DNA from 3 places in the Streptomyces sp. NPDC088116 genome. Region 3 is predicted to be linked to each of the others. Evidence: riboswitches for the same ligand, from Rfam matches in the RefSeq annotation. Region 3 holds a riboswitch; each other region holds the start of a gene.
What was found. A riboswitch is a leader RNA that binds a small molecule or an ion and turns the genes downstream of it on or off. The one in region 3 is predicted to bind thiamine pyrophosphate.
Positions count from the first base shown of each region.

Region 1 (7,163 bases), on a different contig from region 3:
GCCAAGGGCCATACGTGCAGGTTATCGAGGGCGCGGCGCTCACCCAACCGTGCCAGGTAATTTGCCGGGATTGCCCGTTAACTGTCCACTCTGCGGACACCTATGACCGACCGGTGATCACTCACCGGACACCTGCCGGCCACCAGCTGGACGACTTCGCCGCGGCAGCCCCCCGCCGTACAGCCGCCCTGGTGTACGGCTGCCCCGCCGTACGGCTGCCCTGGTGTACGGCTGCTCTGCCGTACGGCTGCTCTGCCGTACGGCAGCACGCGCAACCCGGTGCGGTCACCCGTCACAGCGCGCGTTCCCGTACCCGCTCGGCCAGTGCGGCCGAAGCCGCTGCCGGGTCGTCGGCCTCGGTGATCGCCCGTACGACGACGACCCTGCGGGCACCGGCGTCCAGCACCTCGTCGAGACGGGCCGCGTCGATCCCGCCGATCGCGAACCACGGGCGCTCCGTGGCCAGCGACGCGGCATGACGCACCAGGCCGAGCCCCGGCGCGTGGCGGCCGGGCTTGGTCGGGGTGGGCCAGCACGGGCCCGTGCAGAAATAGTCCACACCGGGCTCGACGGCAGCCGCGTCCACCTCGACGGCGGCATGGGTGGAACGGCCGATCAGCGGAGTATCCCCGAGGATCGCTCGGGCCGCCGGGACGGGCAGGTCTCCCTGTCCCAGATGCAGTACGTCGGAGCCGATGGCATGCGCCACATCGGCGCGGTCGTTCACGGCCAGCAGCTTGCCGTGGCGGCGGCAGGCGTCGGCGAAGACCTGGAGGTGATCCAGCTCCTCGGCCGCCTCCATGCCCTTGTCCCGCAGCTGCACGATGTCCACGCCCGAGGTGAGTACGGCATCGAGGAACGCGGGAAGGTCCCCCTGCCGTTTGCGGGCGTCCGTACAGAGGTAGAGCCGGGCATCGGACAGCGACGCATGAGCCGTGGGCATGAAAGAAGGTCCCCCGTTGGTCGGCGGTGCACGGCGAGTGATGACCGCGCGGCGCGGTCATGGCGTCGCCGTACACCGCGAGTGATGGTCTCGTCAGACGGCGAGCGCCTGGGCCCGGCGCTTCACCTCCGTGCCGCGATTCTCACTGAGTGCCTGCGCGGGCGTGCCCGGCAGGGTGGGGTCGGGGGTGAAGAGCCACTCAAGCATCTCTTCGTCGGTGAAGCTGTCGTCCCTCAGGAGCGTCAAGGTCCCGGCCAGGCCCTTGACGACCTTGTTGCCGTCAATGAAGGCGGCAGGCACCTGGAGCGTCCTGTTCTCGCCGCGGCGCACCGCGATCAGCTGGCCTTCCTTCACCAGCTGCCGCACACGCGTCACCTCGACATCGAGCATTTCCGCGATGTCGGGCAGGTGAAGCCAGGCGGGGACGAGAGCATCGATCTTTGCGTCAATCTCGGTCACAGGACAAGCCTGCCATCTAGGACTGACAGACGGTACCCGAGGCACCCCGGACGTGGCCGTCCTGCGCCGAGAGCGTGGTGGGTCACCGCATGTGATGGGTCACCGCGTGTGGTGAGCCCATCGCAGTCGCTCACCGTCACCGTCACCGAACGGTCAGACAACAGCCTTCCGCAGCGGCACCGCCGGATCCGCGGCCCGTTCCCGGTCCAGCCGCGCGCCCGTGTCGATCAGTTTGCGGCCCTGCGCGAGGTCCCTGGGCCTGCCCACCGCCAGCAGTCCCACCAGCACCTCTCCGCGCAGCCACACCACCGACCAGGCCGCCCCCGCCGGATCGCCGCGCCACACCAGTGTGTCGGCGAACTCGTGATGGCCCGCGTACTGCACGAAGCGGCCGAACTGCTCGGACCAGAAGTACGGCACCGGGTCGTAGACCTGCTCGGTCTCGCCGATCACCTGGGCGGCGACCGTACGCGGGCCCTGGAGCGCGTTGTCCCAGTGGTGTACCAGCAGCCGCTCGCCGTAGCGGGTGGACGGGAAGGAGGCGCAGTCGCCCACCGCGTACACCTCGGGCAGCGAGGTCCGCAGCCGTTCGTCCGCCGTGACCGAACCGTCCGGGCCGAGGGCGATGCCCGAGCCGGCGAGCCAGCCTGTCGCGGGCCGTGCCCCGATGCCGACGACCACCGCGTCGGCCGGCAGCTGCCGGCCGTCCGCGAGGACGACCGTGCCGGGTTCGACGCCCGCCACGCGCGCGTGCGTCAGCAGTTCCGCCCCGCTCTCGGCGTACCAGTCGGCCATGGGCGCGGCGACCTCGGCGGGCAGGGCGCCCGCGAACGGCGCGTCCGCCGCCTCCACCACCGTCACGACACAACCCGCCGTACGGGCGGCCGTCGCGAACTCGGCGCCGATCCACCCCGCTCCCACGACCACGATCTCCTGCCGCTGCTCCAGGATGGGGCGCAGCCGTTCCGCGTCGTCCAGTGTGCGCAGCAGGTGGACGTGGGCGAGGTCCTCGGTGCCGGGCAGCGGAACCGGCTCGGCTCCGGTGGCGATGACCAGGATGTCGTACGGAACGGGACCGGCGGGGGTGTCGAGTTCCCGCGCGGACGCCCGCAGCCCGGTCACTTCCAGCCCCAGCCGCAGGTCGACGGTGAGCCCCTCGAAGTCGATGTCGAAGGCCGAGCCGGCCGCCTGTCCGAGCAGCACCGCCTTGGAGAGCGGCGGCCGGTCGTAGGGCGGGTGCGGTTCGGCGCCGATCAGGGTGACCGGGCCGCCGTAGCCCTTCTCCCGCAGGGCCACCGCGGTCTGTACGCCGGCCATGCCCGCGCCGACGATCACCACGCGCGGCTGTTCCGTCCGCCGCGGGCTCTGCTCCTGCCCCTGGCTGTGGCTCTGGCCCTGGCCCTGGTCCTGGCCCTGATCTTGATCCGTCCGCATCCGCTGCTCGCTCACCCGATCACCTTAGACAGCTGATGATTCGTCAGGAAAGGAGCCGCTCGTCCAGCCCGGCGCGGATGCCTGCGAGAGCGGCGACGACGGAGCCCTGGGGCGTGTCCGCCCGGCGAACGGGCCTCGGCCAACGCTCCCCTGCTGCGCCCGGGGACAGGGCGTTAGTCTGGCCGTTGACACTACCTCGCGGGAGTCCGGGCGCACCGGGCTGAGAGGGAGGCTGAGGCGGCCTCCGACCGTACGAACCTGATCCGGGTCATGCCGGCGAAGGGAGGGGCTGGACGCCCATGCAGTCATCTCACGCATCTCATACGACCGGTCAGCCCGGTCAGTCCGAACGGTCCGGTCAGTCCGAACGGTCCGGTCAGTCCGAACGGTCCGGTCAGTCCGAACGGTCCGGTCGAGAAGCCCGTACGGGCAGTACGAGCACGGGGTCGGACGTACTGGACGTACTCGTCATCGGCGGCGGGATCATCGGCCTGGTCACCGCCTGGCGGGCGGCACAGCGCGGACTGCATACCGCCGTCGCCGACCCCGAGCCCGGTGGCGGGGCCGCGCGGGTCGCGGCCGGCATGCTCGCCGCCGTCACCGAACTCCACTACGGCGAACAGACATTGCTCGGGCTCAATCTCGCCTCCGCCGAGCGCTACCCCGGCTTTGTCGCGGAGCTGGAGGAGGCCAGTGGCCAGGACACCGGCTACCGCGCCTGCGGCACCCTGGCCGTCGCCCTCGACACCGACGACCGCGCCCAGCTGCGCGAGCTGCACGCCCTCCAGCAGCGCTCGGGGCTCGCCTCGGAGTGGCTCACGGGCCGTGAGTGCCGGCGCCTGGAACCGATGCTCGCGCCGGGCGTGCGCGGGGGCCTGCGCGTGGACGGCGACCACCAGATCGACCCACGACGGCTGGCATCGGCCCTGCTGACCGCGTGCGAGCGGGCCGGGGTGGTCTTCCACCGCGCCTGGGCCGACCGCCTCTCCGTCGTACGGGAACGGGCCACCGGTGCCGTCCTCTCCGACGGCCGTACGCTCACCGCCGACCAGGTAGTGCTGGCGGGCGGCAGCCTCAGCGGCAGGCTCTCGGGCGTACCGGACAACATCACGCCGCCGGTACGGCCCGTCAAGGGCCAGGTCCTGCGGCTGACCGTCCCCCGCCCGTACGCGCCCTTCCTGTCCCGGACGGTACGGGCGGTGGTGCGCGGCAGCCACATCTACCTCGTCCCGCGCGCCAACGGCGAGCTGGTCATCGGCGCCACCAGCGAAGATCTCGGCTGGGACAGCACGGTCACCGCGGGCGGGGTGTACGAGCTGCTGCGCGACGCCCACGAACTGGTCCCCGGCATCACCGAGCTGCCGCTCACCGAGACCCTCGCCGGGCTGCGCCCCGGGTCGCCGGACAACGCACCGCTGCTCGGGCCCACCGCGCTGCCGGGACTGCACCTGGCCACCGGCCACTTCCGTAACGGCGTCCTTCTCACGCCCGTCACCGGCGACGCGATGGCCGACGCACTGACCACGGGCGAACTGCCGGACGAGGCCCGGCCGTTCACGCCCCGCCGTTTCTCCCCCGACTCCTACTCCGCGGCCTCCGTCCCCGCCGCCTCCGTACATCAGGAGAAGCCCTCATGACCGGTATCAACGTCAACGCCTCCGTGAACGTCTTCGTGAACGGCGAACCCCGCGAACTGGCCGCGGCCACCACACTGGACCTCGTGGTCGCGGCCCTCACTCCCGCGCCGTCGGGCATCGCCGCCGCCGTCAACGAGACGGTGGTCCCGCGCACCCGGTGGTCCGGCACGCGGCTCGGCGAGGGCGACCGCGTGGAAGTCCTCACCGCTGTCCAGGGAGGCTGAGCCCCATGGCGGACGACCAGCTCACCATCGGTTCCACCACCTTCGCCTCACGGTTGATCATGGGGACGGGCGGGGCGCCCAGCCTCGACGTACTGGAACGCTCTCTGATCGCCTCCGGCACCGAACTCACCACGGTCGCGATGCGCCGCCTGGACCCCACGGTCCAGGGCTCCGTCCTGTCCGTGCTCGACTCCCTCGGCATCCGCGCCCTGCCCAACACCGCCGGCTGCCACACCGCCGGGGAGGCGGTGCTCACCGCCCGCCTCGCACGCGAAGCGCTCGGCACGGACTGGGTGAAACTGGAGGTCGTCGCGGACGAGCGCACCCTGCTCCCCGACCCGATCGAACTGCTCGACGCGGCCGAGACCCTGGTCGACGACGGCTTCACCGTGCTGCCGTACACCAACGACGATCCGGTACTCGCCCGGAAACTGGAGGATGTCGGCTGCGCCGCGATCATGCCGCTGGGCTCGCCCATCGGCTCCGGGCTCGGCATCCGCAACCCGCACAACTTCCAGCTGATCGTCGAGCACGCGCGCGTCCCGGTGATCCTCGACGCGGGCGCGGGCACCGCGTCGGACGCGGCGCTGGCGATGGAGCTGGGCTGCGCGGCGGTGATGCTGGCGTCGGCGGTCACCCGCGCGCAGGAACCGGTGCTGATGGCCGAGGCGATGCGGTACGCGGTGGAGGCGGGGCGGCTGGCGCGGAGGGCTGGGCGGATTCCCCGGCGGCACTTCGCCACGGCGTCGTCGCCTGCGGAGGGGGTGGCGGTGCTGGACCCGGAGCGGCCGTTCTTCTGACGGGGAGGTGTCGCCGTCCCGTGCGGTGTGCCGTCCGGCGGGATGCGGGGGCGGTGTGTGCCATGGGTGGTGCGGGGCGGTGTGTGCCGTCCGGCGGGATGCGGGGGCGGTGTGTGCCATCGGTGGTGCGGGGCGGTGTGTGCCATCGGTGGTGCGGGGGCGGTGGCCTCCGGAGGCGCATGTCCGGACTGCGTGATGTACGGCGCGTGCGGATTTGATTGTTGGGTGCGGGCCGGTGTGCGCCACACATCACGCTTTACGTCCGGACACGTCACCTCCTGCGACCCCGCCCCCCTCCCGCCGGTCGCCCGCCTGCGGGCCGCCTCGTATGGGCGAGTGAGCCGAAGGGGCGCCACCGTCGTGAGGGAGCGCGGGCAGATTTGTGAGGTACGACCCGGGGCTGCGGGAGCGTCGCCCCTGGCTCGTAGACTCACCTGCGTGGATACGACCCTCAATGACCCCATCGTCGGGCAGGTGCTCGACGGCCGCTACCGCGTCGACGCGCGCATCGCTGTCGGCGGTATGGCCACGGTCTACCGGGCCGTCGACACCCGGCTGGACCGCGTTCTGGCCCTCAAGGTGATGCACCCGGCGCTCGCCGCCGATGTCTCGTTCGTGGAGCGTTTCATCCGGGAGGCCAAGTCGGTGGCGCGGCTGTCGCACCCCAATGTGGTCGCGGTGTTCGACCAGGGTGCGGAGGGGGCGTATGTCTATCTGGCGATGGAGTACGTCGCCGGGTGCACGCTCCGCGATGTGCTGCGGGATCGTGGTGCGCTCCAGCCGCGGGCCGCGCTGGACATCCTGGAGCCGGTGCTCGCGGCGCTCGGCTCCGCGCATCGTGCCGGGTTCGTCCACCGGGACATGAAGCCCGAGAACGTGCTGATAGGGGACGACGGCCGGGTGAAGGTCGCCGATTTCGGTCTCGTACGGACCGTGGGCGATGTCACCAACACCACCGGGACCGTCCTCGGCACGGTGCCGTATCTCGCGCCGGAGCAGATCGAGTACGGCGAGTCCGACACGCGGGTCGATGTGTATGCCTGCGGTGTCGTGCTGCACGAGATGCTGACCGGCGCCAAGCCGCACGGCGGGGACACGCCCGCCCAGGTTCTCTACCGGCATCTGAACGAGGACGTGCCGGCGCCGTCGGCCGCCGTTCCCGGGCTCGCCGTCGAGTTGGACGAGCTGGTCGCGGCGGCCACCGCCCGTGACCCCGATGTACGTCCGCACGACGCGGTGGCGCTGCTCGCCCTGGTCCGTGAGACCCGTGCCGCGCTGAGTGACGCGCAGTTGGACGCCATACCGCCGCAGGCCAAGCCGGAGGCGGAGGAGGGTGCGGCTGCCGACGGCCGTACGACGGTGATCCCGCGCATCCTTCCCGCCGAGGACGTGCCGGAGGAAGCGCGGGTCCAGCACACCTCACGGTTGGAGATGGCGCCCGCGGACCGCACGCCTCCGGACAGGCGGAGTCGGCCGCGGCGCCGCGTGGGAATGCCCCGCCGTGGCGTCCTCGCGACGATCGTCGCCGTGCTGCTCGTGCTCGGTGTGGGGACGGGGGTCTGGTACATCAACTCCGGGCAGTTCACCCATGTCCCCTCGCTGCTCGGCCAGAGCGAGCAGGAGGCCAGGAAGCGGCTCTCGGACGAGGGGCTCGACGTCAAGATCG
Region 1 covers NZ_JBIUTF010000002.1:1,055,004-1,062,166, reverse strand. The annotation lists gene metF (methylenetetrahydrofolate reductase [NAD(P)H]) at 1-12, opposite strand, end outside; gene thiE (thiamine phosphate synthase) at 293-943, opposite strand; gene ACIOJD_RS10985 (Rv2175c family DNA-binding protein) at 1,037-1,402, opposite strand; gene ACIOJD_RS10980 (NAD(P)/FAD-dependent oxidoreductase) at 1,556-2,851, opposite strand; TPP riboswitch at 3,025-3,138, shown strand; gene thiO (glycine oxidase ThiO) at 3,292-4,473, shown strand; gene thiS (sulfur carrier protein ThiS) at 4,497-4,697, shown strand; gene ACIOJD_RS10965 (thiazole synthase) at 4,703-5,497, shown strand; gene pknB (Stk1 family PASTA domain-containing Ser/Thr kinase) at 5,936-7,163, shown strand, end outside.
Region 1: another riboswitch for thiamine pyrophosphate. It lies ahead of thiO (glycine oxidase ThiO); the one in region 3 lies ahead of thiC (phosphomethylpyrimidine synthase ThiC).

Region 2 (7,163 bases), on a different contig from region 3:
ACAGCAGACTCGCCCCATGCCCATCGTGCCCGACGGACCCGCCGACGGCGGGGACCAGGACGACGACCGGGGGGCTGCTCGGCCGGGCGGCCCCCTGTCCCGCGACGAGACTCCGCAGGAGCCCATGGCCGCCCCTCCGCCACCCCCGCCGAAGAAGCGGGCCGGCCGTGACCTGCCCGCGGCCATAGGGGTCGGGGTGGGTCTCGGCGCGGTGGTCGCGGCTTCGCTCTTCATCGTCAAGGCCGTGTTCATCGGTGTCATAGCGGTCGCCGTGGTGATCGGACTGTGGGAGCTGACCTCGCGGCTCTACGAGAAGAAGGGCATCAAGGCCCCGCTCGTGCCGCTGGCCGTCGGCGGGGCCGCGATGGTCGTCGCCGGATACGCGCGGGGCGCGGAGGGCGCCTGGGTCGCGATGGCCCTCACCGCGCTCGCGGTGCTGATCTGGCGGATGACGGAACCACCCGAGGGATACCTCAAGGACGTCACCGCCGGTGTCTTCGCCGCGTTCTACGTGCCGTTCCTGGCCACCTTCGTCGCGATGATGCTCACCGCGCACGACGGTCCGGAGCGGGTGCTGATGTTCCTCCTGCTGACGGTGGTCAGCGACACCGGCGCGTACGCGGTCGGCTGGCGCTTCGGCACGCACAAGCTCGCGCCGCGCATCAGCCCCGGCAAGACCCGCGAAGGGCTGGGCGGAGCCATCGCCTTCGCGATGGTGGCCGGCGCGCTCTGCATGGAATTCCTGATCGAGGACGGGGCCTGGTGGCAGGGACTGCTGCTCGGCCTCGCGGTCGCGGCCAGCGCCACGCTCGGTGACCTCGGCGAGTCCATGATCAAGCGGGACCTCGGCATCAAGGACATGGGCACGCTCCTGCCGGGCCACGGCGGCATCATGGACCGGCTGGACTCCCTGCTGCCCACGGCTCCGGTGGTCTGGCTGCTGCTGGTGGTCTTCGTAGGCTCCTGACCAGCCGATGTGTCGCGCGGGGGTTCGTTGTCCACAGGGCGGCGGGCCCCCTCCGTACGATCCAGGTTCGGTACGCAGCGGAGCCAGGAAGCGAGGCGTCACATGGTCGGTGCCCATCCGATCGAGCCAGGAACCATGAGGGAGTCCGCACCACAGCGTGTCTGGTACACCTCGTACGGCTCCAACACGCACCTCGACCGGCTTGCCTGCTACATCAAGGGCGGTCAGCCGCCCGGTGCCGACAAGACGTACCCGGGGTGCCGGGACCCGCGTATGCCCAGTCGGTCCGTTCCTGTGGAACTGAGGGGCGCCCTCTACTTCGCCACGGAGTCGCCGGTCTGGCACGGCGGGCGAGCCTTCTACGACCCGGAACAGGAAGGGCGGGTCTGTGCCCGTGCCCACCTTGTTTCGTCGGCGCAGTTCGCGGACATCGCGGCTCAGGAGATGTACAGGAGCCCGGGTGAAGACCTCGATCTCAGCGAGGTGCTCACGTCAGGCGTGGCAAGGCTGGGGAGCGGACGGTACGAGACGCTCGTGTGCGCAGGGCGGATGGACGGACTGCCCGTCCTCACCTTCACGGCCCCGTGGAGAGCGGACGAGGTGGCCCCGGTCCCGCCCTCTCGCGCGTACGTGCGTTTCCTCGCCTCCGGCCTGCTTGATGCGGGGGCCTGGGACGTGGACGCCGTGGCGGCCTACGTCGCCGCCTCGCGGGGGGCCGCCGGACATTGGTCGGAACAGGCGATCCGGGACCTGATCACGGAGTGATCCGCAGCTCATTCGTTCTGAGCGGCGATGTCGGCCGGGCCGTCCGTGGGCCGTCCGTGGGCCGTCCGACGGGGCCAACGATGACCAATGACGACCGCCTACGACCACCGACGACCCCTGAGGATCTGCTGCCAAGCTGGTCACCGCGCGGGGTCTGCGACACTGGACGGACCATGCCTGTACCCGGAGAACTCACTTTCGTCGCGCCCCGCGGAGCCAAGAAGCCCCCGCGCCATCTCGCCGACCTCACGCCCGCCGAACGCCGCGAGGCCGTCGCCGCGATCGGCGAGAAGGCGTTCCGCGCCAAGCAGCTGTCGCAGCACTACTTCGCGCGCTACGCACACGACCCCGAGCAGTGGACCGACATCCCGGCCGCCGCGCGCCAGAAGCTCGCGACGGAGCTGCTGCCCGAGCTGATGTCGGTGGTGCGGCACATCTCGTGCGACGACGACGCCACCCGTAAGACGCTCTGGCGGCTGCACGACGGCACGCTGGTCGAGTCCGTGCTGATGCGCTATCCGGACCGGGTCACGATGTGCATCTCGTCCCAGGCGGGCTGCGGGATGAACTGCCCGTTCTGCGCCACCGGGCAGGCCGGTCTGGACCGTAATCTGTCCACCGCCGAGATCGTGCACCAGATCGTCGACAGCATGCGCGCCCTGCGCGACGGCGAGGTCCCGGGCGGTACCTCGCGGCTGTCCAACATCGTCTTCATGGGCATGGGCGAGCCGCTCGCCAACTACAACCGGGTGGTCGGGGCGATCCGCCGGCTCACCGACCCCGAGCCCGACGGCCTGGGCCTCTCGCAGCGAGGGATCACCGTCTCGACGGTCGGTCTGGTGCCGGCGATGCTGCGCTTCGCGGACGAGGGGTTCAAGTGCCGGCTCGCGGTCTCCCTGCACGCGCCCGACGACGAGCTGCGCGACACGCTGGTCCCGGTCAACACGCGCTGGAAGGTCCGGGAAGTGCTGGACGCCGCCTGGGAGTACGCGGAGAAGTCCGGCCGCCGGGTCTCCATCGAGTACGCCCTGATCCGGGACATCAACGACCAGGCCTGGCGCGGCGACCGGCTGGGCCGGCTGCTCAAGGGCAAGCGGGTGCACGTCAATCTGATCCCGCTCAACCCGACGCCCGGCTCGAAGTGGACCGCCTCGCGTCCTGAGGACGAGAAGGCGTTCGTGGACGCGATCGCGGCGCACGGCGTGCCGGTGACCGTACGGGACACCCGGGGCCAGGAGATCGACGGAGCGTGCGGACAGCTGGCGGCGTCCGAGCGCTGAGGGCGGGCCGAAGGCCGGGACGCTGACGGGGAGAGGCCGAAAAAAGCCCTCCATGTACCCTGGGTTCGAACGCATTACATATTTCCGACAGGGGAGCGCCACAGCGCTGAGAGTGCGGCACATGTCCGTGAGAGCGGGCAGCGGCCGCAGACCCTCTGAACCTTGCCCAGGTCATTCTGGGTAGGAAGTTCGGTCATCACTCAAGCTGTTGCGCCCTGCCCGCGGCCCGTTCCGTACGGACCCCGGGCAGGGCCGCGTCTTCTCCTGGACATCCCAGGAGGAAATCAGTGAGCACCACCAGCATCAGACGGATGGCGGTCGGCGCGGTGGCCGCCGCGCTCGGTGTCTCGACGCTCGCCGCCTGCGGCGGCTCCGGCGGTTTTGGGGCGTCCGACGACAGCGGTTCCGGGTCCAGGACCGTCACCCTCGTCAGCCATGACTCGTTCGCGGCCTCCCCCTCCGTACTGAAGGCGTTCACCCAGCAGACCGGCTACAAGGTCAAGGTGCTCAAGAGCGGCGACGCCGGGGCGGCGCTCAACAAGGAGATCCTGACCAAGGGTTCGCCGCAGGGCGACGTCTTGTTCGGCGTCGACAACACCCTGCTCTCGCGCGCCCTCGACAACGGTCTCTTCACTCCGTACCGGGCGAAGGGCCTCGACCAGGTCGACGCCGGTGCGCAACTCGACAAGGACAAGCACCGGGTCACCCCGATCGACACCGGCGACCTCTGCGTCAACTACGACAAGAAATATTTCGCGGACAAGAAGCTCGCGCCGCCGCGGTCCTTCGACGACCTGGTCAAGCCCCAGTACAAGAACCTGCTCGTCACCGAGAACGCCGCCACGTCCTCACCGGGCCTCGGTTTCCTCCTCGGTACGGTCGCGCGGTACGGCGACGACGGCTGGCAGGCGTACTGGAAGAAGCTGAAGGCCAACGGCGTCCAGGTCGTCGACAGCTGGGAGCAGGCCTACAACGAGAGCTTCTCCGGCTCCGCGGGCGGCAGGAAGGCCAAGGCGGACCGGCCGCTCGTCGTCTCGTACGCCTCCAGCCCCCCGGTCGAGGTGCTCTACGCGAAGCCACGTCCGAAGGAGGCCCCGACCGGAGTGTCGACCGGAACGTGCTTCCGGCAGACCGAGTTCGCCGGGCTGCTGGACGGCGCGAAGAACGAGGCCGGTGGCAAGGCCCTGCTGGACTTCCTGATCAGTAAGAGGTTCCAGGCGGACATGCCGCTGAACATGTTCGTGAACCCGGTGGTCGAGGACGTTCCGCTGCCCGAGCTGTTCACCAGGTTCGGCGCGACCGTCGACAAGCCGAAGACCGTGGCGCCCGACAGGATCGCCGCCAACCGTGAGCGGTGGATCCAGTCGTGGTCCTCACTCGTCGTGAAGTAGCCGACGCCAAGGCGCCGGTCGGGCGGCAGCCGGGGCTGTCGAGGCGAGCGGGGCGGGCCGGGCGTGGGAACGTGACGCGGCTCGCCCTCATGGCCGTGCCCGTCGCGTTCTTCGCGGTCTTCTTCGCCTACCCCGTGACCGCGATCGTCGGACGCGGGCTCAAGGCGGGCGGCGGCTGGCGGTTCGGCCGGGTCGGGGACGTACTGAGCCGTCCCGGCATCCTTGACGTCCTGTGGTTCACCACCTGGCAGGCCCTCGCCTCCACCGCGCTCACCCTGCTGATCGCGCTGCCCGCCGCCTACGTCTTCGCACGTTTCGACTTCCCCGGCAAGCAGGTGCTGCGCGCGGTGGTCACCGTGCCGTTCGTGCTGCCGACCGTCGTCGTCGGTACGGCCTTCCTGGCGCTGCTCGGGCGCGGCGGGCTGCTCGACGACCTGTGGGGCGTACGGCTCGACACCACCGTGTGGGCGATCCTCCTCGCGCATGTCTTCTTCAACTACGCCGTGGTCGTACGGACCGTGGGCGGTCTGTGGTCGCAGCTCGACCCCCGCCAGGAAGAGGCCGCGCGCGTGCTGGGCGCGGGCCGGCTCGCGGCCTGGTGGCGGGTGACGCTGCCGGCTCTCGCGCCCGCCGTCGCGGCCGCCGCCCTGATGGTCTTCCTCTTCACCTTCACCTCCTTCGGGGTCGTGCAGATCCTGGGCGGACCCGCCTTCTCCACCCTGGAGGTGGAGATCTACCGGCAGACCGCGGAGCTGCTCGACCTGCCCACCGCCGCCGTGCTGACCCTGGTGCAGTTCGCGGCGGTCGGCGCGATCCTGGCGGTGCACGCGTGGACCGTACGGAGGCGGGAGACGGCGCTGAAGCTCGTCGACGCCGCGCAGACCTCGCGCAGGCCGCGGGGCACCGGCCAGTGGGCACTGCTCGGCGGGGTCATCGGCACCGTACTGCCGCTGATCCTGCTGCCGATCGGGGTGCTGATCGAGCGCTCCCTCGACGGCCCCGGAGGCTACGGTTTCGCCTTCTACCGGGCGCTCGCGTCGGTGGACGCGACCGGCGGTACGTTCCTCGTGCCGCCGTTGGAGGCGGTCGGGAACTCGCTGCTGTACGCCCTGGTCGCCACGGCCGTCGCGCTCGTCGTGGGCGGGCTGGCGGCGGCCGCGCTGACCCGGCGCGCGGGCCGGTTCGTCCGGGGTTTCGACGCGCTGCTGATGCTGCCGCTCGGCGTCTCGGCCGTGACCGTCGGCTTCGGCTTCCTGATCACACTCGACAAGCCGCCGCTGGATCTGCGGGCCTCCTGGATCCTCGTACCGCTCGCCCAGGCGCTGGTCGGCGTCCCCTTCGTCGTACGGACCATGCTGCCGGTGCTGCGGGCGGTGGACGGGCGGCTGCGCGAGGCGGCGGCGGTTCTCGGCGCGTCCCCGCTGCGCGCCTGGCGGGAGGTCGATCTGCCGCTGGTGCGGCGGGCGTTGCTGATCGCGGCCGGTTTCGCGTTCGCCGTCTCGCTCGGTGAGTTCGGCGCGACGGTGTTCATCGCGCGACCCGACCGGCCCACGCTGCCGGTCGCCGTCGCCCGCCTGCTGGGGCGGCCCGGCGAGCTCAACTACGGGCAGGCGATGGCTCTGTCCACGGTCCTGATGGTGGTGTGCGCCGTGTCCCTGCTGGTGCTCGAACGTATCCGTACCGACCGCTCCGGAGAGTTCTGATGGCCTTGCTGACCCTGTCTGACGTGACCGTACGGTTCGGCAGCCGTAAGGGTCCGCGTACGGTTTCGCGCACGGCACCGGCGCCGCGCACGGCGCTCGACGCGGTCGATCTGGAGGTGGCCGAGCACGAGATCGTCTGTGTGCTGGGGCCGAGCGGCAGCGGCAAGTCGACACTGCTGCGGGTGGTCGCCGGACTCCAGGACCTGGACGGCGGGCGGGTGTCGCTGGACGGCGTCGACCAGGCGGGTGTGCCGGCGCACCGGCGCGGGGTCGGGCTGATGTTCCAGGATCATCAGCTCTTCCCGCAGCGCGACGTGGGCGGCAATGTCGCCTTCGGGCTGCGGATGCGCGGCGTGTCCCGGGAGGAACGGGCGGTCCGTGTCTCGGAGTTGCTCGATCTCGTCGGGCTGCCGGGCTCCGGCCGACGGGCCGTCGCCGAGCTGTCCGGCGGCGAGCAGCAGCGCGTCGCCCTGGCACGGGCTCTGGCCCCGCGGCCCCGGCTGCTGATGCTGGACGAGCCGCTCGGCCAGCTGGACCGCAGTCTGCGGGAGCGGCTCGTGGTCGAACTGCGCGGTCTCTTCGGGCGGTTGGGTACGACCGTGCTCGCCGTCACCCATGATCAGGGCGAGGCCTTCGCGCTCGCCGACCGTGTCGTGGTGATGCGGGACGGGCACATCGCACAGACCGGCACCCCGCTGGAGGTCTGGCAGCGGCCGGCCTCCGCGTTCGTGGCGCGGTTCCTCGGCTTCGAGAACGTCGTGGCCGCGACGGTGAGCGGCGAGGCCGCCGACACCGTCTGGGGCAAGATCCCGGTGCCCGAAGGCTCCGCGCAGGGCGAGCGGACGGTACTGGTCCGGCCCGCCGGGGTGCGCCTGGTCGACCCCGCCGAGGGACTGCGCCGCACGGTCGAGGCCCGTACGTTCCGGGGTGGCAAGGTCGCCGTACTGCTGCGGCCCGACGAACGCGGCAGCGGGCCGCTCCTGGAGGCCGAGTGCGGGCTGGGGGACGCGCCGGGCGAGGGGGCGACGGTGGGGGTCACCTTCGCCGCCGAGGATGT
Region 2 covers NZ_JBIUTF010000001.1:93,572-100,734, reverse strand. The annotation lists gene ACIOJD_RS00410 (phosphatidate cytidylyltransferase) at 1-967, shown strand, start outside; gene ACIOJD_RS00405 (histone deacetylase) at 1,103-1,732, shown strand; gene rlmN (23S rRNA (adenine(2503)-C(2))-methyltransferase RlmN) at 1,906-3,012, shown strand; TPP riboswitch at 3,092-3,217, shown strand; gene ACIOJD_RS00395 (thiamine ABC transporter substrate binding subunit) at 3,324-4,403, shown strand; gene ACIOJD_RS00390 (ABC transporter permease) at 4,493-6,106, shown strand; gene ACIOJD_RS00385 (ABC transporter ATP-binding protein) at 6,106-7,163, shown strand, end outside.
Region 2: another riboswitch for thiamine pyrophosphate. It lies ahead of ACIOJD_RS00395 (thiamine ABC transporter substrate binding subunit); the one in region 3 lies ahead of thiC (phosphomethylpyrimidine synthase ThiC).

Region 3 (7,163 bases):
TGCGTCGACGACGAGGAGACCGTCTCCGGCTCCGCCGACCTCGGTCCCGGTGTCGCAGCCGGCACGGGTCGTGCGGCCCCCTGCCCCGCGGTCCCCTGTGCCGCGTTCCCGGGGCCCGCCGACTCCGGGCCGGGGGACGGCAGGGCCGGGGCCGGACTTCCCGGCGCCGAGCGGTCGGCGGAGACCACCAGCGCCGCCAGTGCCGTGGTCACCGGCACCGAAGCGACCAGGCCGATCGAGCCCACCAGTGTTCGGACGATCTCTTCCGCCACCAGCTCGCTGTTGGCGACCGTGCCCATGCTCGACTGTGCGATCGAGAAGAGCAGCAGCAGTGGCAGCGCCGCACCCGCGTAGGCGAGGACGAGCGTATTCACCACTGAGGCGATGTGGTCCCGGCCGATCCGGATGGCCGCCCGGTAGAGGGCGCGCGGGCCCATCGACGGGTCCGCCTGGCGCAGTTCCCAGACCGCCGAGGTCTGTGTCACCGTCACGTCGTCGAGGACGCCGAGCGAGCCGATGATGACTCCCGCCAGCAACAGGCCGCTCATGTCGATCTCGGGATAGAGGCCGTGAATCAGGCCGGTGTTGTCATCGGTGTTGCCGCTCAGACTCGCCCAGCCGATGAAAAGCGACCCCAGCAGTCCGATCAGCAGCAACGAGATCAGTGTGCCGAGGACCGCGACGGAGGTACGAGCTGTCAGACCGTGGCACATATAGAGCGCGATCAGCATGATCGCGCTGGCCCCGATCACCGCCACGATCAACGGATTCGAACCCTGCAGAATCGCGGGCAGGATGAACAGAGTCAGCACCGCGAACGAGACGGAGAGGGCGACGAGCGCCATGACACCGCGCATCCGTCCCACCACGACGACCGCGAGTGCGAAGATCCCGGCCAGCAGGGCCATGGGGAACTTACGGTTCACATCCGTCACGGAGTACTGAAGATCACGGGGAGCGTCGGGGGCGTAGGCCACCACAACGCCTTGTTTCACGTGAAACTGCCGAGGCGCGTCCGGCTGGACGACCTCGAGGAAGGTCCGTCCCTTGTCCTTGCCGGTCGTGACCTCGATCGTCGCCTTCTTGCACCTCCCGGTCTCCGCCTGCTGTGCCCCACGCCCCTGAGGCGTCGAGGTGTCACCGGTCGACGGCACCTGGGCGGCGTTCACGTCCTTGCAGTCGATCTGTTCGAGCTGCACCACCCTTCCCTGCTCCGTCTGCCGGTCGAAGCCGACACCGGTGCGCTCGTGCGACGGCGCACCACCGGGCCAGAGCACGGCGAGCCCGACCACCACGGCGGCCGCGAAGGGAATCAGGACCGCCGCGATGACTTTGCGAAGGTGCTGGGAGACCGGAGCGGCGGGTCCATGGCTGTGCGAGTGGCCATGCGGATCGTGGGACTGCTGTGGTGGGGTCACCGACCGATCATCGCAAGAAAGCTCAGCGAACAGTGCCCCCTCTGTTCAGCACGCCAGAAATGACGCTAGCGTGGGGGCACCTTTGCACACGCGGGAGCTCGGAGCACCGGGCTGAGAGGGCGCTGACTGTGTAGGCCCGGGAGCATCTCCTGGACCCCTGCGCTGCGCCGACCGCTGAACCTGTTACCGGGTAATGCCGGCGTAGGGAGTAGGTCTTATGACCCATCAGGACACACACACGCCTGCCTCCGGCTCGGAGACTCCGAGCGAGGCCGGAAAGCCCATCGGCTGGCACAAGGGATACATCGAGGGTTCACGCCCGGATCTTCATGTGCCGGTCCGCCAGGTGCACCTCACCAACGGGAGGGACGTGACGCTGTACGACACGTCCGGCCCGTACACCGACCCCACCGTCGACACCGACGTACGCCACGGCCTCGAGCCGCTGCGGGAGAACTGGATCATCGGGCGTGGGGACACCGAGGAATACGCGGGCCGCCCGGCCCGCCCGGAGGACGACGGGCTCAAGCACACGCCGTCACGCGGGGGACTTCCCCGGAGCGGAGCGGCCGATCTGCGGGGTCTGGACGCGGTCTTTCCCGGCCGGCAGCGCCGGCCGCGCCGGAGCCGGAACGGGCAGGCGGTGACCCAGCTCACGTATGCCCGCCGCGGCGAGATCACCTCCGAGATGGAATACGTCGCGATCCGGGAGAACGTGTCCCCGGAGGTCGTCCGCGAGGAGATCGCCGCAGGCCGCGCCGTACTGCCGGCCAATGTCAACCACCCGGAGATCGAGCCGATGATCATCGGCAAGCGATTCCTGGTGAAGGTCAACGCCAACATCGGCAACTCGGCCGTCACGTCCTCCATCGAGGAGGAGGTGGAGAAGATGACATGGGCGACCCGCTGGGGCGCCGACACGGTCATGGACCTCTCCACCGGCCGCAATATCCACACCACCCGCGAGTGGGTGCTGCGCAACTCCCCCGTGCCCATCGGCACCGTGCCCCTCTACCAGGCGCTCGAAAAGGTCGACGGCAAGGCCGAGGAGCTGACCTGGGACATCTACAAGGACACGGTCATCGAGCAGGCCGAGCAGGGCGTCGACTACATGACGGTCCACGCCGGTGTGCTGCTGCGGTACGTGCCGCTGACGGCCCGCCGTAAAACGGGCATCGTCTCGCGCGGCGGCTCGATCATGGCCGCGTGGTGCCTCGCGCACCACAAGGAGTCGTTCCTGTACGAGAACTTCGAGGAGCTGTGCGAGATCCTCGCGGCGTACGACGTGACGTACTCCCTGGGTGACGGCCTGCGGCCGGGATCCATCGCGGACGCCAACGACGAGGCGCAGTTCGCCGAGCTGCGCACACTGGGGGAACTGAACTCGACGGCCAAGCGGCTGGGTGTACAGACGATGATCGAAGGCCCGGGACATGTCCCGATGCACAAGATCAAGGAGAACATCGACCTTCAGCAGGAGATCTGCGAGGAGGCGCCGTTCTACACACTCGGCCCGCTGACGACGGATGTGGCTCCGGCGTACGACCACATCACCTCCGGCATCGGGGCAGCGATGATCGCGTGGTGGGGCACGGCGATGCTCTGCTACGTCACGCCCAAGGAACACCTCGGCCTGCCGGACCGCGACGACGTCAAGACGGGTGTCATCACCTACAAGATCGCGGCTCATGCGGCGGACCTCGCCAAGGGGCACCCGGGGGCACAGGACTGGGACGACGCACTCTCGGACGCGCGGTTCGAGTTCCGCTGGGAGGACCAGTTCAATCTGGCTCTCGATCCGGACACGGCGCGGGAGTTCCACGACGAGACCCTGCCGGCTGAACCGGCGAAGACCGCGCACTTCTGCTCGATGTGCGGGCCCAAGTTCTGCTCGATGAAAATCAGCAGGAGCATCACGGAGCAGTTCGCTCCTGACCTGGCAACCTCTGCTTCGGCCGAGGAAGTGGAGGCAGGGATGCTGGAGAAGTCCAAGGAGTTCGCGGCGAGCGGCAACCGCGTGTACCTCCCCCTGGCCGACTGAGCGCGGCAGCGGGGCACCGCGGAGCGGCTGGGAGCCGCCAGGGACCGGGGCACGGGCCGGAGCTACTCCGGCTTGTGCTCCGGCCCGCCGAAGTCGGGGCTGGTGAAGTCCGGGCTGGAGAACGTCGGGCGCCGGCCGGCGGTGGAGCCCTCGCCGGGGCTGGAGTAGTTCGGGCGGCTGTAGCCGATCGTGGGGAGGCTCTTCACCGAGCGGGGCGGCCCCGGGGCGGCCGGGTCGGAGCTGGGGTCGGCCAGGGCGGCCCGGAGGAAGGGCAGGATGCCCCGCTCCAGCAGGGCGTGGCGCCAGGCTTCTCGTGCCCGGCCCACCTCGTCCGGCAGTTCCCCGCCACCCGGTTCCTCGGCCGGGAGCTGGGTCGCTCCGTTGCGCAGGGCCGTGATCAGCAGGCCGACCGCGGCGGCCAGGATGCCTACCACGGTGATGGCACCGAAGAACCAGCCGACGGCCAGCATGCTGTTGGCGAAGGCGGGCGCCGGATCCAGTGCTTTGAGGAGGTAGCCGACGAGCAGGAAGATCGCCGCCGCGGTACCTCCGAGAACCGGCACCAGCACGGTGATGACGGCTGCGAACCCCGCGCCGGATCCCGTCCCTTCGCTCTTGTCCGGCTCCAGGACGGAATCGCGGACTGAGGCGGCGGAGGCCGGTGAGCGGGATTCCTCGCGAATCGTCGCGTAATGCTCGTACTCGGCGGCGGCGGCCGTGCTGATCAGCGCCGTGGCGTTCAGGGCCATGGTGCGCAGTTGCTCGGCGTTGAGCCGCTTCCCGACCTCGGCGAGGTCGGGACGGTCATGCGCGTTGCGTAGTGCGTCGTCGAGGATCCGCTCGAAATCCGCGCGATCCTCGCTCAGCAGGTGCGGAGCGCTGTTCATATGCATCCCCCGATACTCCGTAAGGCCGACTCGCCCGTGTGGAACGGGCAGTTGGCGGAAACGGAGGAGAGCCTGCTACGGATAAGCCGATGGTAGAGCTGTTTCGGCTCGACGTGACAGGGGGTTTGCGTAAATCACACGTCCGCGTGGATTCAGTTGTCCAGCGGAAGCTGTACCACCAGCAGCTTTCCCGCCATCGTGACGCCACCGTCCATGGCGATGGCAAGTCCGTCGGCATATACGTGCGGCCCTTCCACCGCCGGGCCCGAGTCGTCTTCGTCGTCCGACGCGTCTTCTGTGCCGACTTCGCCGAGGAGATAGGGAATCGGACTGTGGCCGTGGACGACCCGGTGGCCGCCGTACCGGGAGAGCAGTTCCTGAACGGCCTGCGGGCCGCCCTCGTCACGGAACGCGAAGCGTTTGGTGAGCTTGCGGAACAAATCCCAGCATTCGTCGGCGTCATTGCGGGTGAGGATTTGATGAACGGTCTCGTTCACGTCCTCGATGGTGGATCCGTAGTCCAGATAAGCCGTGGTGTCGGAGTGCATCAGCAGATGCCCGTCCTGCTCGACGACCGCGTCGAGCCGGGACATCCACTGGAGATGGACATCCTGGAGGCGCTCCATGTCGGTGCGCTGGCCGCCGTTGAGGAGCCACGCGGCCTGGAAGGTGGCGGTACCCGCACCGGAGTTGACGTGGGTGTCGCCGAACCGCTTCGCGCCGATGAGCAGCAGTTCGTGATTGCCCATCAGGGCCTTGCAGTAGCCGCCGGCGGCGGCCGCCTCGGCGGAGAGCCGCATGACGAGGTCGATGACGCCGATGCCGTCGGGGCCGCGGTCGGTGAAGTCGCCGAGGAACCAGAGACGGGCGTTGCCCGCCGCCCAGTGGCCGTCCGCGTCGATGAGGTTCTGCTCGGACAGCGCGGCGACGAGCTCGGCGAGGTAGCCGTGTACGTCGCCGACGACATAGAGCGGGCCGTGACCGTCGGGCCCGCTCGTCTCGGCGGCGGCCACGGGCACTTGGAGCGTGTCCCCGCGGTTGATCACCGGCAGATCGCGTGCGGTGGGCGTGTAGCCCTCCGGCGGCTCGTTGTTCGGGACCGCGTTGCCGGGATGCCCCGACGGGCCACCGGCAACGGGGCCCGTCTCCCCGGGCTCTCCTGACTGCACGGGAACCTGGGCGTAAGGCGGTACGCGGAAGTCGCGCAACGTCGCCGTACGCACCACAGGTCCCTGGCCGGCCCCCTGTGTCATCGACCCCTCCACCACCGTCGTGCCGCCGTACACCTCTCGGCCCTCGCCGGTCCGGTGGGGGTGAGCCCACCGGCGATAAGACAAGGTCCGTGGTGTCGTGCGCCCATCATAGGAATGCCGCTCGCCCTCTGTGACGCACCAGGGGTGGTGAATCCGATTGCACCGCCGGATCTACGACCGTTTTCGCATGGGTCATCCGATATGCGAATGGTCTGGTCCTTCGGAGATCCCCTGGGTGACTCGGTCAATCGCCCGTGGGGGACCGGGGCGCGCTCACCGTGGTGCGTGGCGGACGCCTTTGTGACGAGGTCCGGACGATCAGTTCGGTCGGTATGACCTGCTCGACCGGCCGACCGGTGTCGAGACCTTCGATGGCGTCGATGAGGAGCTGGATGACGGCGGTGCCGATACGGCGTGGTTTGAGCGAGAGTGTCGTGATGGGCGGTTCGGTGGAGGCGTACACGGTGGACTCGCTGCAGCAGACCAGCAGCAGGTCCTCGGGTACGCGCAGCCCGTACCGCCGGGCGGCGGCGAGCAGATCGGTGCCGTTGGGGTCGAAGAGCCCGTAGACGGCGTCGGGGCGGTCGGGGCGGGCCAGTAGCCGGTCGGCGGCGACGGCCCCGGCGCACGGGTCGTGAGCGGGGTAGGACTCGTAGACCGGGTCCTGGCCGACGCGCTCGCACCACTGTAGATACGCGGTGGTGGAGAGCCGGGTGTAGGTGTCCGTGGTGGTGCCGGTGAGGAGGCCGATACGGCGGGCTCCGGCGTCGGCGAGATGGTCGAGGAGGCCGAGGACGGCTTCCTCGTGGTCGTTGTCGACCCAGGCGGTGACGGGGAGGGTGCCCGCGGGCCGGCCGTCGGAGACGACGGGAAGGCCCTGGCGGACGAGTTCGGTGACCACCGGATCGTGGTCGGAGGGGTCGATGACGACGGTGCCGTCGAGGGCGACGTTCGACCAGACGTCATGGCGGGATGTGGCGGGGAGGATGACGAGGGCGTAGCCGCGGGCGAGCGCGGCGGAGGTCGCGGCCCTGGCCATCTCGGCGAAGTAGGCGAACTCGGTGAAGGTGAAAGGTTCATCCCCGTACGTCGTCACGGTCAGGCCGATCAGGCCCGATTTGCCGGTACGGAGGGTTCGGGCCGCGGCCGAAGGCCGGTAGCCGAGGCGCTCTGCGACTTCTCGGACATGGCGTCGGGTGGCGTCGGGTAACCGGCCCTTGCCGTTGAGCGCGTCCGAGACAGTCGTGATGGAGACACCGGCTGCGGCGGCCACGTCCCGGATGCCCGCCCGACCTTGCCGGCTGCTCCGGCGGGTTGTGTCCGTCCGGCTCACCTGGTGTTTCCCTGCTGCTGTCATGGCGAGCCGATAGTAGGGCTCGGGCGGGCGGTAGGGCCGGTCGCATATTCACCCGTACGCAGTTACGTTTCTGCATGGTCGAAAATACCCAACAGCCTTGGAAGGCGAGGAGGTTGGGGGGTGCAGATGTGTTCTTCCATGCAACGAGCGGGATAGACCTGTCGAAGGGCACATGTTTCGAAGAGGTCTCAACTCACCACTACGGGC
Region 3 covers NZ_JBIUTF010000005.1:382,132-389,294, forward strand. The annotation lists gene ACIOJD_RS22260 (YibE/F family protein) at 1-1,418, opposite strand, end outside; TPP riboswitch at 1,499-1,643, shown strand; gene thiC (phosphomethylpyrimidine synthase ThiC) at 1,636-3,459, shown strand; gene ACIOJD_RS22270 (hypothetical protein) at 3,522-4,352, opposite strand; gene ACIOJD_RS22275 (metallophosphoesterase) at 4,499-5,599, opposite strand; gene ACIOJD_RS22280 (LacI family DNA-binding transcriptional regulator) at 5,844-6,956, opposite strand.